Regions from separate parts of the Kineococcus sp. NPDC059986 genome, predicted to be linked through region 1. Evidence: riboswitches for the same ligand, from Rfam matches in the RefSeq annotation. Region 1 holds a riboswitch; each other region holds the start of a gene.
The links. A riboswitch is a leader RNA that binds a small molecule or an ion and turns the genes downstream of it on or off. The one in region 1 is predicted to bind S-adenosylmethionine.
Positions count from the first base shown of each region.

Region 2: another riboswitch for S-adenosylmethionine. It lies ahead of AB0637_RS10065 (ABC transporter substrate-binding protein); the one in region 1 lies ahead of AB0637_RS06035 (ATP-binding cassette domain-containing protein).
Region 3: another riboswitch for S-adenosylmethionine. It lies ahead of AB0637_RS10140 (LLM class flavin-dependent oxidoreductase); the one in region 1 lies ahead of AB0637_RS06035 (ATP-binding cassette domain-containing protein).
Region 4: another riboswitch for S-adenosylmethionine. It lies ahead of AB0637_RS10055 (methylenetetrahydrofolate reductase); the one in region 1 lies ahead of AB0637_RS06035 (ATP-binding cassette domain-containing protein).

Region 1 is NZ_JBFBND010000005.1:59,466-62,663, forward strand. It holds gene sfnG (dimethylsulfone monooxygenase SfnG) at 1-749, opposite strand, end outside; SAM riboswitch class I at 760-842, opposite strand; SAM riboswitch class IV at 1,003-1,112, shown strand; gene AB0637_RS06035 (ATP-binding cassette domain-containing protein) at 1,257-2,273, shown strand; gene AB0637_RS06040 (methionine ABC transporter permease) at 2,270-3,028, shown strand; gene AB0637_RS06045 (MetQ/NlpA family ABC transporter substrate-binding protein) at 3,018-3,198, shown strand, end outside.
Region 2 is NZ_JBFBND010000010.1:96,620-99,817, reverse strand. It holds gene AB0637_RS10065 (ABC transporter substrate-binding protein) at 1-1,426, opposite strand, end outside; SAM riboswitch class I at 1,668-1,760, opposite strand; gene metE (5-methyltetrahydropteroyltriglutamate--homocysteine S-methyltransferase) at 1,878-3,198, opposite strand, start outside.
Region 3 is NZ_JBFBND010000010.1:112,853-116,050, forward strand. It holds gene AB0637_RS10135 (NtaA/DmoA family FMN-dependent monooxygenase) at 1-319, opposite strand, end outside; gene AB0637_RS10140 (LLM class flavin-dependent oxidoreductase) at 330-1,523, opposite strand; SAM riboswitch class IV at 1,568-1,681, opposite strand; gene AB0637_RS10145 (carbohydrate ABC transporter permease) at 1,832-2,719, opposite strand; gene AB0637_RS10150 (sugar ABC transporter permease) at 2,716-3,198, opposite strand, start outside.
Region 4 is NZ_JBFBND010000010.1:93,315-96,512, reverse strand. It holds gene metE (5-methyltetrahydropteroyltriglutamate--homocysteine S-methyltransferase) at 1-921, opposite strand, end outside; gene AB0637_RS10055 (methylenetetrahydrofolate reductase) at 918-1,886, opposite strand; SAM riboswitch class I at 1,945-2,036, opposite strand; SAM riboswitch class IV at 2,176-2,289, shown strand; gene AB0637_RS10050 (aminotransferase class V-fold PLP-dependent enzyme) at 2,344-3,198, shown strand, end outside.

The DNA of each region.
Region 1 (3,198 bases):
TCGGCCTCCTCGTGGGTGTCGCGGACGACGGCGAAGCCGTTGACCCCGAAGCGGAGGGAACGGCCGTTGGCCGCGGCCTGCGCGCTGACCTCGCGCACGCCCTGGGCCGCCGCGGCGAGGCTCTTGCCGTTCATGAAGTACCAGTCGCTGACGCGGCCGGCCATGGCCTGCGCGGCGGTGGAGTTGCCGCCCTGGAACAGCTCGGGCGCGACCTTCGGCTGCGGGCGGAAGGTGATGTCGGTGGCGTTGAAGAAGTCACCCGACTGGCTGTAGCCGTCCTCGGTCCAGACACCGCGCAGGAGCTCGATGAACTCCTCGGACTGCTTGTAGCGGTCGTCGTGCTCGTGCCAGGTGACGCCGAGCTGTGTCGCCTCGTTCTTGAACCAGCCGGACACGATGTTCAGCGCGAGGCGGTTCTGGGTCAGTTCCTGCGCGGTCGCGGCGAACTTGGCGAGCACACCGGGGTGCCAGAAGAACGGGTGGACCGCGGCGATGACCTTGAGCCGCTCGGTCGCGAGCAGGAGGGCCAGGGAGAACGAGGTGGACTCGTGCTGGGCGTCCGCACCGTAGGAGGCGAGGTAGCGCACCTGGGTCAGGGCGTACTCGAACCCGACGCGCTCGGCCGCCTTGGCCACCTCGACGTTGTAGGCGGGGTCGTGGCTGGTGCGCTGCTCGATCGTCGAGACGACGAGGCCCCCGGAGACGTTGGGGACCCAGTAGGCGAACTTCAGGGGTTCGTGCAGGGGCATCGCGGCGCGTCCTCCATCGGTCCTGGCGGTAGCACCCCCGTGGGGTTGCTGCGGCGTCGTCGAGCCAGGTCTCTCAGCCGCTCTGGATGGGTTCGTCGAAGCGTACCCCGTCGTCGCGCCGTTCAGCGCCCCGAACTTCCGGGACCGCGCCTCTGTCCGTTGCGGCCCAGCGGATGTGGGACAACCCTTTCCGAGGGCCGATCCTCCGGAACCGCTTGACGACGTCGGCGGACGGCTGTCACAGTCCGAAGCAGGTCATGAGCGCCAGCGTCAAGCCCCGGCTCGCTGGCCGGCAACCCTGATTCGTCACGGGGTGCTCCGGGTGAGGACCAGGTCCGCAGGAGTTGCGGGCAAGGACGAACCAGGAGCACCCGTGTCGAAGGCCTGTCCCCGCTCCCGCTGAGCGCACCCCTCTGCTGCTCTGTCCCGTCTCCGGACCCGGCGCCCCGCCGGGCCCGCGACCACCCCTGCCCGGACCCCGCCCGGGACCCTCGCCCAGGAGCCGTCGTGATCGAACTGCGCCACCTCACCAAGACCTACGGGGAAGCCCCGCACACCACCACGGTCCTGGACCGCCTCGACCTCACGGTCCCCGCCGGCAGCATCACCGCCGTCGTCGGTCCGAGCGGCGCCGGCAAGAGCACGCTCGCACAGTGCGTGACGCTGCTGACCCGGCCCACGTCGGGGTCCGTCGTGGTCAGCGGCCAGGACCTCACCCAGCTGGGCGCGGGCCGACTGCGGGAGGCGCGGCGCCGCATCGGCACGATCTTCCAGTCCGACGGGTTGCAGACCCGCCGCACCGCCGCGCAGAACGTCGAACTCCCGCTGCGCTACCTCGGTGTCGTGCCGCGGGACCGCACGCGTCGCGTCGCCGAACTGCTGGACCGGGTCGGGCTGGCGGGTCTGGCCGACCGCTACCCGCACGAACTGTCCGGCGGCCAGCGCCAGCGGGTCGGCATCGCGCGGGCGCTCGCCCTGCGGCCGGGGGTCCTGCTGTCCGACGAGGCGACCTCGGGACTGGACCCGCAGGCGACGGCCTCGATCACCGGCCTGCTGCGGGAGCTGCGCGACGACCTGGGCCTGGCGATCCTCTTCATCACCCACGAGATGGACACCGTCGTCGACGTCGCGGACGCCGTCGCCCGGCTCGAGCACGGACGCATCGTCGAGGCCGCCCCGCTGCTGGACGTCCTGCGCGACCCGGCCTCCCCCGTGGGGGCGGCCCTGCTCCCCCGCCGCGGTGTCGGCGACGCGGGCGGGCTCGTCGTCTGGGAGGTGCACTACCGCGGCGACGACGTCCCGGCCGACTGGCTCAGCGCCGCGTCCCGGGAACTCGGCCACGACCTGGCCCTGCTCGGGGCCTCGGTCGGGACCGTCGCGGGACGCACCGTCGGGCACGCGACCCTCGGCGTCCCCGCGGCGCTCGACCCCACCCTGCTCACCGCCGCCCTCGACCGCCGGGGCCTGCACGCGCAGACCTCGCCGTCGACGGTGCCCTCCCCCCGAGAACTGGACCTCGTGTGAACACCCCGCTCGACCAGATCCCCGCCCTCATCGCGCCCGCGCTCGTCGACACCCTGCTCATGGTGGGCATCGTCATGACGATCGTCGTGCTGCTCGGCGTCCCGATCGGCGTCCTCGTGCACAACCTCGCGCCGGGCGGGCTGCTGGAGCACCGGGTCGCCCACACCGTCCTGTCGTGGGTCGTCAGCACGGGCCGGTCGCTGCCGTTCCTCGTGCTCATGGCCGCCCTCGTGCCGTTCACCCGGTTCGTCACGGGGACGAACATCGGCATCCGCGCGGCCGTCGTCCCCATGGTGCTGGCGGGCACGGCGTTCTTCGCCCGGATCGTGGAGAACTCGCTGCGCTCGGTGCCGCCGAACCTGGTCGCCGTCGCGCAGGCGTCGGGAGCCTCTCCGCTGCAGGTCATCACGACCGTCCAGCTGGCCGAGGCGACCCCGTCGATCATCGGCGGGCTGACCATCAACACCATCGCGATGATCGAGTACTCGGCCATCGCGGGAACCATCGGCGCCGGGGGCATCGGCTACGTCGCGGTCACCTACGGGTACCAGCGCTTCGACCACGCCGTGATGATCGCGACCATCGTCGTCCTCGTCGCGCTGGTCGCCCTCGTGCAGCTCACCGGGGACGCCCTGGCCCGGGCCGCGGACCCCCGCACCCGCCGCCGCTCCTCCCGCACGAACCCCCGCTCGAACTCCTCCGCGAACCCCCGCTCGAACCCCACCCAGAACCTGGAGAAGACCCTTGTCCACTGAGATCCGCGAACCCAGCACCGACGACCACGGCTTCGAGATCCGCAAGCGGCGGCGCTGGCCGTTCGTCGCCGGCGGGGCGGTCGTCCTGCTCGGCGCCGCCGCCGCGATCGTCGTCCCGCGCCTCGGCGGGGACACCACGGCGAACACGCAGGCCGGCGCCACGCTCTACG
Region 2 (3,198 bases), on a different contig from region 1:
CGAGGAGCTGCGAGGCCTGCGCCACGAGCTGGGCCCGCGCCGCGGGGTCCGTCGTCGCGGCCTGCTGCGTGAGCAGGTCGTCGACCTGGCTGTGCGCCCGGTGGTTCACGTTGCGGGTCTCGGTCGAGAAGATCGTCCGCAGCACGTCCGGGTCGGACCGGGTCAGGTTGTAGAACAGGACGTCGTAGTCGCCGGAGTTCTGCAGGGCCGTGGTCTCGGCGGTGGTGCCCTGCTTGAGCTGCAGGTCGATGCCGACTGCGCGTTCCTGCTGCTGGACGAGCTCCAGCACGGCGGTCGTGGGCTGCCAGAACGTCACGGTGACGGTGAGCTCCTTGCCGTCCTTGGCCCGGATCCCGTCCGCGCCCTTGACCCAGCCGGCCTCGTCGAGCAACCGGTTGGCCCCCGCCACGTCGAGCGCGAGGTCGGCGGAGTCGTCGGGGGCCGAGGGGGTGGAGGCCGACAAGGCCGACGTCACGGCGACGTCACCGGGGTTGAGGATGCTGGCGAGGGTCGTGCGGTCGACGGCTTTCGAGAACGCCTGCCGGACCCTCTCGTCGGAGAAGACCGGGCGCGACTCGTTGGGGAAGAAGTTGTACGGGATGCCCGGGTTCGCGCGACGCTGGGTCCAGAACCCGTTGCCGTCGAACTGCGGCAGGTCCTGCGATGCGATGCCGGTCGTCGCGTCGATCTGCTGCGACTGCAGCGATCCCGTGCGCACGCTGGCCTCGGGGACGACCTCGTAGGTGATGGTGTCGAGGTAGGCCTCCCCCTGGTGCTTGGCCCCGGTCGGCGCCCAGTCGTACCCGGCCCGCCTCTCCAGCACGGTCTTCGAACCGTTGGCGTAGCTGCCGACGGTGAACGGGCCGGACCCGACGAGCGTCGTTCCTTCGCACCGGGTCGCCGGGTCCGCCGAGGTCGTCGGCACCGACAGCAGGCCGAGGCTCATCGTGGAGGTGGCCTGGAGGAACTGCGCGCTGGGCTGGGCGAACGTCACGACCGCTGTTCGCACGTCCGGCGCCTGCGTCCCCGTGTAGCCCTGCAGGTAGGTCGAGCCGAGGGACGCCTTGGCCCCCAGGGCGACGATCCCGTCGAGGTTGGCCTTCACCGCGGCCGCGTCGACGGGGCTGCCGTCGGAGAACGTCGCCCCGTCCCGCAGGTGGAAGGTGAAGGTCCTCGCGTCGGGACTGACCTCCCAGCTCTGCGCCAGCCAGGGCTGGATCCTCCCGTCGAGGTCCTGCACCGTGAGGGAGTCCACGAGCTGGCGCCCGATGTTCAGGGCGTCGTTGTTGCCGACCTGCTGGGGATCGATGCACCCGGAGTCGACGGAGATCGCGAACTTCAGGTTCCCCCCGCGGACGGGGGTGCCACCCTCGGCGTCCCCGGCCCGGCTGGTCCCGCCGCTGCACGCGGTGAGGGCGGTCAGCACGACGAGGCCGGCGGCGGACAGAGTTCTGGGAAGAGTCGTTCTGGGTAGGGACGTACTGCTGCGCAAGAGGTCTCCTGAGGAGTGGGTGGGGCGCACCGGCACGACGGCGGGTGCGGGACCGGCGAGGGCCGGCCGGGGAACTGCGGAGGAGATCGGTCAGCGACAGCTGGTGGCGCCCGTGCGGCAGAGGTCCACGACGCGCCTGAGGATGGCGACGTGCGACGTCCGTTCCACGAGAACCCCTCCATCGTTCCTGGCGGAAGCACCCGCGCCCGTGTCCGGGGGGTTGCTGCGGCGTCGCGGAGCCAGGTCTCTCAGCCGCTCTGGATGGTTGCACCAGGAACTCTACGGGGAACCGTGCCGGAACTCAACCGAGCGCGCGGCAACGGGTCCGGGAACGACGGAACCCCTCCGCCCGGATGGACGGAGGGGTTCGGTCGGACGGTGCGGATCAGCCCGCGACGGGGCTCGCCACCGGCAGTTCGGACCGCACGGTGCGCGCCGCCTCGACGAGGTTCCGGAGCGACTCCGTCGTCTCGGCGTACCCGCGCGTCTTGAGCCCGCAGTCGGGGTTCACCCAGACCTGGCGCGCGGGGACGGACGCGACGGCCGCCCGCAGCAGGCCGACGACCTCCTCGACGGAGGGGACCCGCGGGGAGTGGATGTCGTAGACGCCGGGACCGATGCCGCGGGCGAAACCCGCCCGGGCGATGTCCTCGAGCACCTCCATCCGCGATCGTGCCGCCTCGATGCTCGTGACGTCCGCGTCGAGGCCGTCGATGGCGTCGATGACCTCGCCGAACTCCGAGTAGCACAGGTGGGTGTGCACCTGCGTGGTGTCGACCGCCCCCGCGGTGGCGAGCCGGAAGGAGGCGACGGACCAGTCCAGGTACGCGGGCTGGTCGGCCGCGGCCAGGGGCAGCAGTTCACGCAGCGCGGGTTCGTCGACCTGGACGATCCCGATGCCGGCCGCCTCGAGGTCGGCGACCTCGTCGCGCAGCGCCAGGGCGACCTGCTTCGCGGTGTCCCCCAGCGGCTGGTCGTCCCGGACGAACGACCAGGCCAGGATCGTCACCGGACCGGTCAGCATCCCCTTGACGGGTTTGGCCGTGCGCCCGGCGGTGTACGTGCTCCACGGCACCGTGATGGGCGCAGGACGGGTCACGTCGCCCCACAGGATCGGCGGTCGCACCCCGCGCGAACCGTACGACTGCACCCAGCCGTGCTCGGTGACGGCGAACCCGTCGAGCTGCTCGGCGAAGTACTGGACCATGTCGTTGCGCTCGGGTTCGCCGTGCACGACGACGTCGAGCCCCAGCTCCTCCTGCAGCTGCACCACGCGGTCGATCTCGGCGCGCAGGAACTCCTCGTAGGCCTCCTGACCGAGTTCGCCGCGGCTCCAGGCCGCCCGCGCCCGCCGGATCTCCGGCGTCTGCGGGAACGAGCCGATGGTGGTCGTCGGCAGCAGGGGCAGCCCGAGCGCCACCTCCTGCGCCGCACGGCGGACGGCGTAGTCGCTGCGGCGGAACGCCTCCGGGGTCAGCCTCGCGAGTCGTTCCCGCACGTCGGGCCGCACGACTCCGGGCGCGCCGAGCCGGTCGGCGCGGGCCGCGGCCGACGCCGCCAGCCCCTGCGCGACTCCTGCGGCCGCGGGGTCGGCGAGCGCCCGGCCCAGCAGCACCACCTCGGCGACCTTCTGGTCGGCGAACGCCAGCCAGCTGCGCAGTCGTTCCGGCAGCGCCGTCTCGCGGTCCACGTCGTGCGGCACGTGC
Region 3 (3,198 bases), on a different contig from region 1:
TGAACGTGGTGTTGATGGTCCCGGCCAGGCCCAGGTGGTCGGTGACCCCGGCCAGGGCGGCGAGCACCGTGAAGGTGTCGGGCCGGCCCACGACGTCGTTCTCGTAGATCTCACCCGCGTGCTCGCGCAACCGCAGGCCCTCGGCGAGGAAGAACAGGTCGAAGAAGCCCCGCTCGGCGGTGCGGGCCAGATGGGCGAAGCTCTGGACGTCGATCTGGCTGCCCGCGGCCGGATCCTGCCAGACGGTGTGGTGGTTGACGCCGGGCAGGTGGGCGCCGAGGACGATCTGCTTGCGGGGCTTGCCGTCGGGGATGCTCACGGGTTCCTCCTCAGATTGCGGCGTAGCGGTTGGCGGGCCTGGCCAGCCCGAGGTGGTCGCGCAGGGTGGCCCCGGTGTAGCCCCGGCGGAACGCCCCTGCGGACTGCAGCAGCGGCACGACCTCGTCGACGAGGGCGGGCAGGTCCGTGGCGTTCACCGCCGGACGGAACCGGAAGCCCTCGATGCTCGCCTCGCGCCACAGGAGCAGGCGCTCGACCAGGCCTGCGGCGGAGTCGGCGACGACGAGCGCGTCGGAAACGAACGCCTCGCCGTCCACGGTGTCGAGCCGGTCGAGGCGGTTGCGAGCCGACGCGGCGTCGGAGCCGAGGGCCACCACGAGGTCGGCGTGGACCTGCAGAGGTGGTCCCACCCGGCCGACGGCGGTCTCCGCGGCGCGCACCTCGGCGACGATCTGGCGGGCGTCATCCGTGTCGTGCGGCGTCACGAAGACGACGTCCGCGCTCACGGCGGCGAACTCGTAGGCGGTCCGGGCGTGCGCCAGCGCGGTGACGACGGGTTGGCCCTGCGGCGGCCGGGGGGTGATCGAGGGCCCGAGGACCGAGAACCAGGGGGTCTGCACCGCGACGCGGTGCAGCTGCGTACGGTCGACGAACCGTCCCGAGGCGGTGTCACGGACGACCGCGTCGTCCTCCCAGGAGTCCCAGAGCGCCCGGACGGTGTCGACGACCGCACGGCCCTCGGCGAAGAGGTCCTCCACCGCCGCGGCGACCTCGGGGTCCGACAAGGTCTCGCGGGAGACCGTGGGGACCGCACGCCGTCCGAAGAGCTCGGCCTCGTGGGCGCGGGCCGAGACCTGGGCCCGCCAGCCACCGCGTCCGGAACTGACGTGGTCGAGCGTCGCGAGCGCCTTGGAGACGTGGAACGGTTCGGTGTGGGTCGTCGTGACGGTGGGGACCAGCCCGATGCTGGTCGTCACCAGAGCCAGCCGGGCCGCGACGAGCAGCGCGTCCAGGCGACCGGCGACGCGGTCGGTGCGGTCGTCGGACGGCCCGAAGTGGCTGCCCTGGAGTCCGAGGGCGTCCTCGATGGTGACGAGGTCGAACAGCCCCCGTTCGGCCTCGCGGACGGTGTCGCGCCAGAACGCGGCGGTGAACAGCTCGTCGGCGCGGGCGCCGGGTTCGCGCCAGGACGCGGGGTGCCAGCCCGTGGACTCCAGGGCCACGGAGAGGTGGAGTTCGGACACGGTTCTCCTCCTGCTGTCATGACGACACGCAGGCGTCCGGCGGGTCATCGCGCTTGCCGTTCCCGTTGCGGGAACGGCCAGGTCGTCACCCGGGGCACCCCACCGCGGAGGAGGGTTGCCGGCCAGCGAGCCGGGGCTTGTCGCTGACGCTCTTGACCTGGGGAGAGACTGCCACGCACGACCACCCGGAATCAAGGACCGGGCCGCGGTGCTCTCGGGGGGCCACCGACCGCTCGTCCGCGACGTCGGCGGGCCCCGACCGCACCGCGGTCGGGGCCCGGGGAACTGTCAGCGAGGCTCGGCGGGTCTCAGCCGCCGCCCATGCCGGTCTCGGCGACCCCGCGCACCAGCCAGCGCTGCAGGACGAGGAACACGAACAGCACCGGCAGGAGCGAGAGGAGGGCGGCCGCGAACAGGCCTGAGTAGTCGAACGTCTGGGCCGTGAGGAACGAGGACAGGTACACCTGGACGGTCACCGCGCCCGATCCGCCGCCGGCGACGACGAGGGGCCACAGGAAGGCGTTCCACGACCCGACGAACCCGAGCACGGTGAGCGCCGAGGCGAAGGCCAGCGTGTTGGGGACGACGATGCGCCGGAACACCCCGAAGTACCCCAGGCCGTCCAGTCGCCCGGCCTCCTCGAGCTCCTTGGGGAAGTTGAGGAAGAACTGCCGGAACAGGAACACGTTGAACGCGCTGAACAGGCCCGGGATGATGAGCCCGCGCAGCGAGTCCACCCAGCCGAGGCGCGCCACGATGAGGAAGTTCGGCAGGAACGTGGTGGCGGCGGGGATGAGCAGCACCACGATGGTCGCCGAGAACAGCGGCTTCGCCGCCCGGTTGGGGATGCGGGCCATGGCGTAGCCGGCCATCGCCGCCAGGACGATCTGCCCGCCCGTCAGGACGACGGCCATGACGGCCGTGTTGAGCATCGCCCGCGGGAACGTCGGGTCCTGCAGGACGCGGGAGAACGACGACCAGTCCGGGTCCGAGGGCCACAGCACGAAGGTGCGGCTCGCGACGTCGGCGGCGGGGGAGACGGCCGTCTTGACCATGATGTAGAAGGGCAGCAGGAACAGCAGCGCCACGAGGGTGACGGCGAGGTACCGGGCGACGTTCACGCCCGCACGGGCGGCCTGGCGCCGTCCGGCCCCTGCAGCCCGCGGGACCGACCGGGTCAGTTGCGCGGTGCTCATGCTCGAACCCCTCCTCGACGGCGCCGGGGCGCCTTGGTGCGGTCCTCCGCGGCGCCGAAGCCGAAGAAGCGCGTCTGCAGCAGTGCCACCACGACCATGATCGCGGTGAGGATGAGCGCCCCCGCCGAACCGAGCCCGAAGTCGCGCTGGGAGCCGAGGGCCACGTTGTAGAGGTAGACCAGCGGCGGCCGCGTCGAGGGGTTGGTCGGGACGAGGTTGATGAACTCGTCGAAGGCCTGGAAGGCCGCCACGAGCAGGAGCAGCAGCACGGCCGCGACCGTGGGTCGCAGCTGCGGCCACGTGATGTACCGGAACCGGCGGAACCCGGCGGAGACGCCGTCCAGCATCGCCGCCTCGTACAGGACCGGCGGGATGCGCTGCAGCCCGGCGAGGAACAGCACCATGTAGAACCCGACCTGCAGCCACAGGCGGACGCTGACGAGCACGATCCACCAGAAGGGCGAACTGCCCAGCCAGGA
Region 4 (3,198 bases), on a different contig from region 1:
GACGACGCCCGCGACGACGGTCTTGCCGGCCAGCGCGGAACCGTCCGCGGGCACGGAGCCCTTGACGAGGTCGAGCGCGATCCCCTCCACCGCGCTCAACGCCCCCAGGAACCCGTGCGCGTCCCCGTAGGGCGTGGCGACCAGCAGCCGCGGACGGGACGGGACCGCCGCGAGCCGCTCGTAGGTGGCGCGGACCAGCTCGTCGAGCCCGTCGACACCGGCCGTGGCGGAGTCGCTCACCAGCCCCGGTTCGTCGAGCTGGACCCAGGTCGCCCCCGCCGCGGCGTAGGCGGCGAGCAGCTGCTCGTAGGCACCCAGCAGGTCCTCGAGCCGCGACAGCGGGGAGAACCCGGCCGGGCTGTCGTCGGACGCCTTGGCCAGCAGCAGGAACGTGACCGGACCGACGAGGACGGGACGCGTGAGGAACCCGTCCGCGAGGGCCTCGGCGAACTCCCGGACGCCGCGGTCGTCGGCGAACCGGAACGCGGTGCCCGGGCCGATCTCGGGGACGAGGTAGTGGTAGTTCGTGTCGAACCACTTCGTCATCTCCAGCGGGGCCAGCGCGCCGCGCCCCCGGGCGATCGTCGAGTAGGCCTGCAGGTCCACCCGTCCGTCGGCCGCGACGAGGTCGGCGAACCGTTCCGGAACAGCACCCACGGCGACGGCCGTGTCGAGGACCTGGTCGTAGGCGGAGAACGAGGACGGGATGGAGGCGTCGTGGGCGGGCAGGCCCAGCGCGTTCAGCCGCCGGACCGTCGCCGCCCGCACGGCCGCCAGGGCCGTCTCCGTCGCGGCGAGGTCGGCACGCCCGGCCCACAGGGCCTCCAGCGCCCTCTTCGTCTCGCGGTCGGGGCCGATGCGGGGGTAGCCGAGGACGGTCGCGGTCCACGCCGGCTGGTCGGTGGTCGGGTGCTGGCTCATCGGAGGGCTCCTCCTACCGCGCGGACGCGGCGTTCGGCGGGACGGGTCGTGGTCGTGTGGTCGCGCAGGTGGTCGCGCAGGTCGTCGAGCAGGTCGAGGACGGGCTCGACCGCGTTGAAGGTGTAGAGGTGCAGGCCGGGTGCGCCGACGGCGAGCAGGTCGCGGGCGAGCCCGGAGGTGAACGCCGTGGCCGCTCGGCGACGGACGCGTTCGTCGCCGGAGTCCAGGGCCGCGAGCAGTTCCCGCGGTGCGGGGACACCGGTCAGCTCGCCGATCCGTTCGAGCCGGCGCAGTTCGTGGGTCACCGCCAGCCCGGGCAGCAGGGGCATCGTGATCCCCGCGGCCCGGGCCCGGGAGAGGAACGTCCCGTACTCCCGGGCGGACCAGCCGACCTGGCAGACGGCGAACTGCGCGCCGGCGTCCTGCTTGGCGCGCAGGACCGCGAGTTCGTGCTCGTCGCGGTCCCGCGGGAAGGCCGCGACGGCGAGGCTGAGCGGGGGGACGTCGACGGGGAGACGCCCACCCCGCAGCGCGAGGCGCCGCCGGTCGGCGACCTGGAGGAGTTCGACGAGGTCGCGGGCCGTCGCGACGCCGTCGGGGTGGGGGGTGAACTCCCCCGCCCCGCACGGCGGGTCCCCGCGCAGGGCGAGGACGTTCCGGACGCCGGCGTCGAAGAACTCGCACGCCAGGTCGACGACCTCGCGGCGGGAGGAACCCACGCACGTCAGGTGCGCCATGGCGGGCACCGCCGTGGAACTCAGGACGTGGGCCAGCAGGTCACGGCTCGGACCCCGGGTGGCACCGGCCGCCCCGAAGGTCACCGAGACGAAGTCCGGTCCGGTGGCCAGGAGGTCGGACAGTCTGCGCCACAGCGCATCCCGCCCGTCCGCCGTCCTCGGCGGGAAGAGTTCGAAACTGAGCGTCGGCCGCCCCGCCGCACCGGCGACGAGGGGGGCGAGCGTCATCGCGCCGGTCCCGCACAGGGTCGCGGGGTCGGTTCGACATCGGTGTTGCGCATCACGGGCTCCATCGGCCTGGCGTTAGCACCCTCGCCCGGGCTCGGGGGGTTGCTGCGGCGTCGTCGAGCCAGGACTCTCGGCCGCTCTGGATGGTGTGCTCCGACCATAGAGGCACTTCGCTCGGCTCCACAAGTGGTCCGGGAACGACCACCCGGGCGGCGCAGGACGGGCTCAAGGAAGGCCGCCGACACACCGATGTTGATCGTTCGGGATCCTCGTGGCAGGCTCCTGCACAGGTCATGAGCGCCAGCGACAAGCCCCGGCTCGCTGGCCGGCAACCCTCCTCCGCGGTGGGGTGCCCCGGGTGACGACCTGGCCGGTTCCGTGGTGGAGCCGGCAAGCGCGGACCTCGCCGGGCGACCCGGTTCTCCCGGCAGGGTCCCCCTCTCCCAGGAGTTCCTGCGTGAGCACCAGCACCCTCTCCCCCTTCCGACCCTCCTGTCGCCGCCCCGGTCCGGTCGACCCGCTGCTCCCCGTCGTCGGCGCCGACACCCCGGTCCCCCTCGCCACCGGCGGCACCTCGACCTACGTGAACCTCGACAACGCGGCGAGCGCCCCGGCGTTGCGCGCCGTCGCCGACCGGGTCGCCCAGGTGCTGCCGCACTACGCGAGCGTGCACCGCGGCGCCGGGTACCTGTCCCGCGTCTCGACCGCCCTCTTCGAGCAGGCCCGCGCCGAGGTCGGCCGGTTCGTGGGCGCCCGCCCCGACGACGTCGTCGTCCTCACGAGGAGCACCACCGACGCCCTCGACCTGCTGGCCAAGGCCGTCCCCGCGGGGACCCGGGTGCTGGTCGCCGACGTCGAGCACCACGCCAACCTGCTGTCCTGGCAGCGGTCGGCGCGGACCACGGTCGTGCGCGGCGGGGCCGACGCGGAGGAGACGGCGGACCTGCTGGCGGCCGAACTCGCGACCGGCCGCTACGGGCTGCTGGCCGTCACGGGGGCCTCCAACGTCACGGGGGAGGTCCTGCCGCTGCGGCGGCTGGCGCGGGCGGCCCGCGACGCCGGAGCCCGCACCGCGGTGGACGGCGCGCAGCTCGTGCCGCACCGGCGGGTGGACCTGGCGCGCGACGGGATCGACTACCTGGCCCTGTCCGGCCACAAGCTGTACGCGCCCTTCGGCAGCGGGGCCCTCGTCGGTCGCCGGGACTGGCTGGACGCGGCCGACCCCTACCTGGCCGGCGGGGGCGCGACGCTGGACGTGAGCGCGGACGGGGTGGCGTGGGCGGACGGCCCCGACCGGCACGAGGCGGGTTCA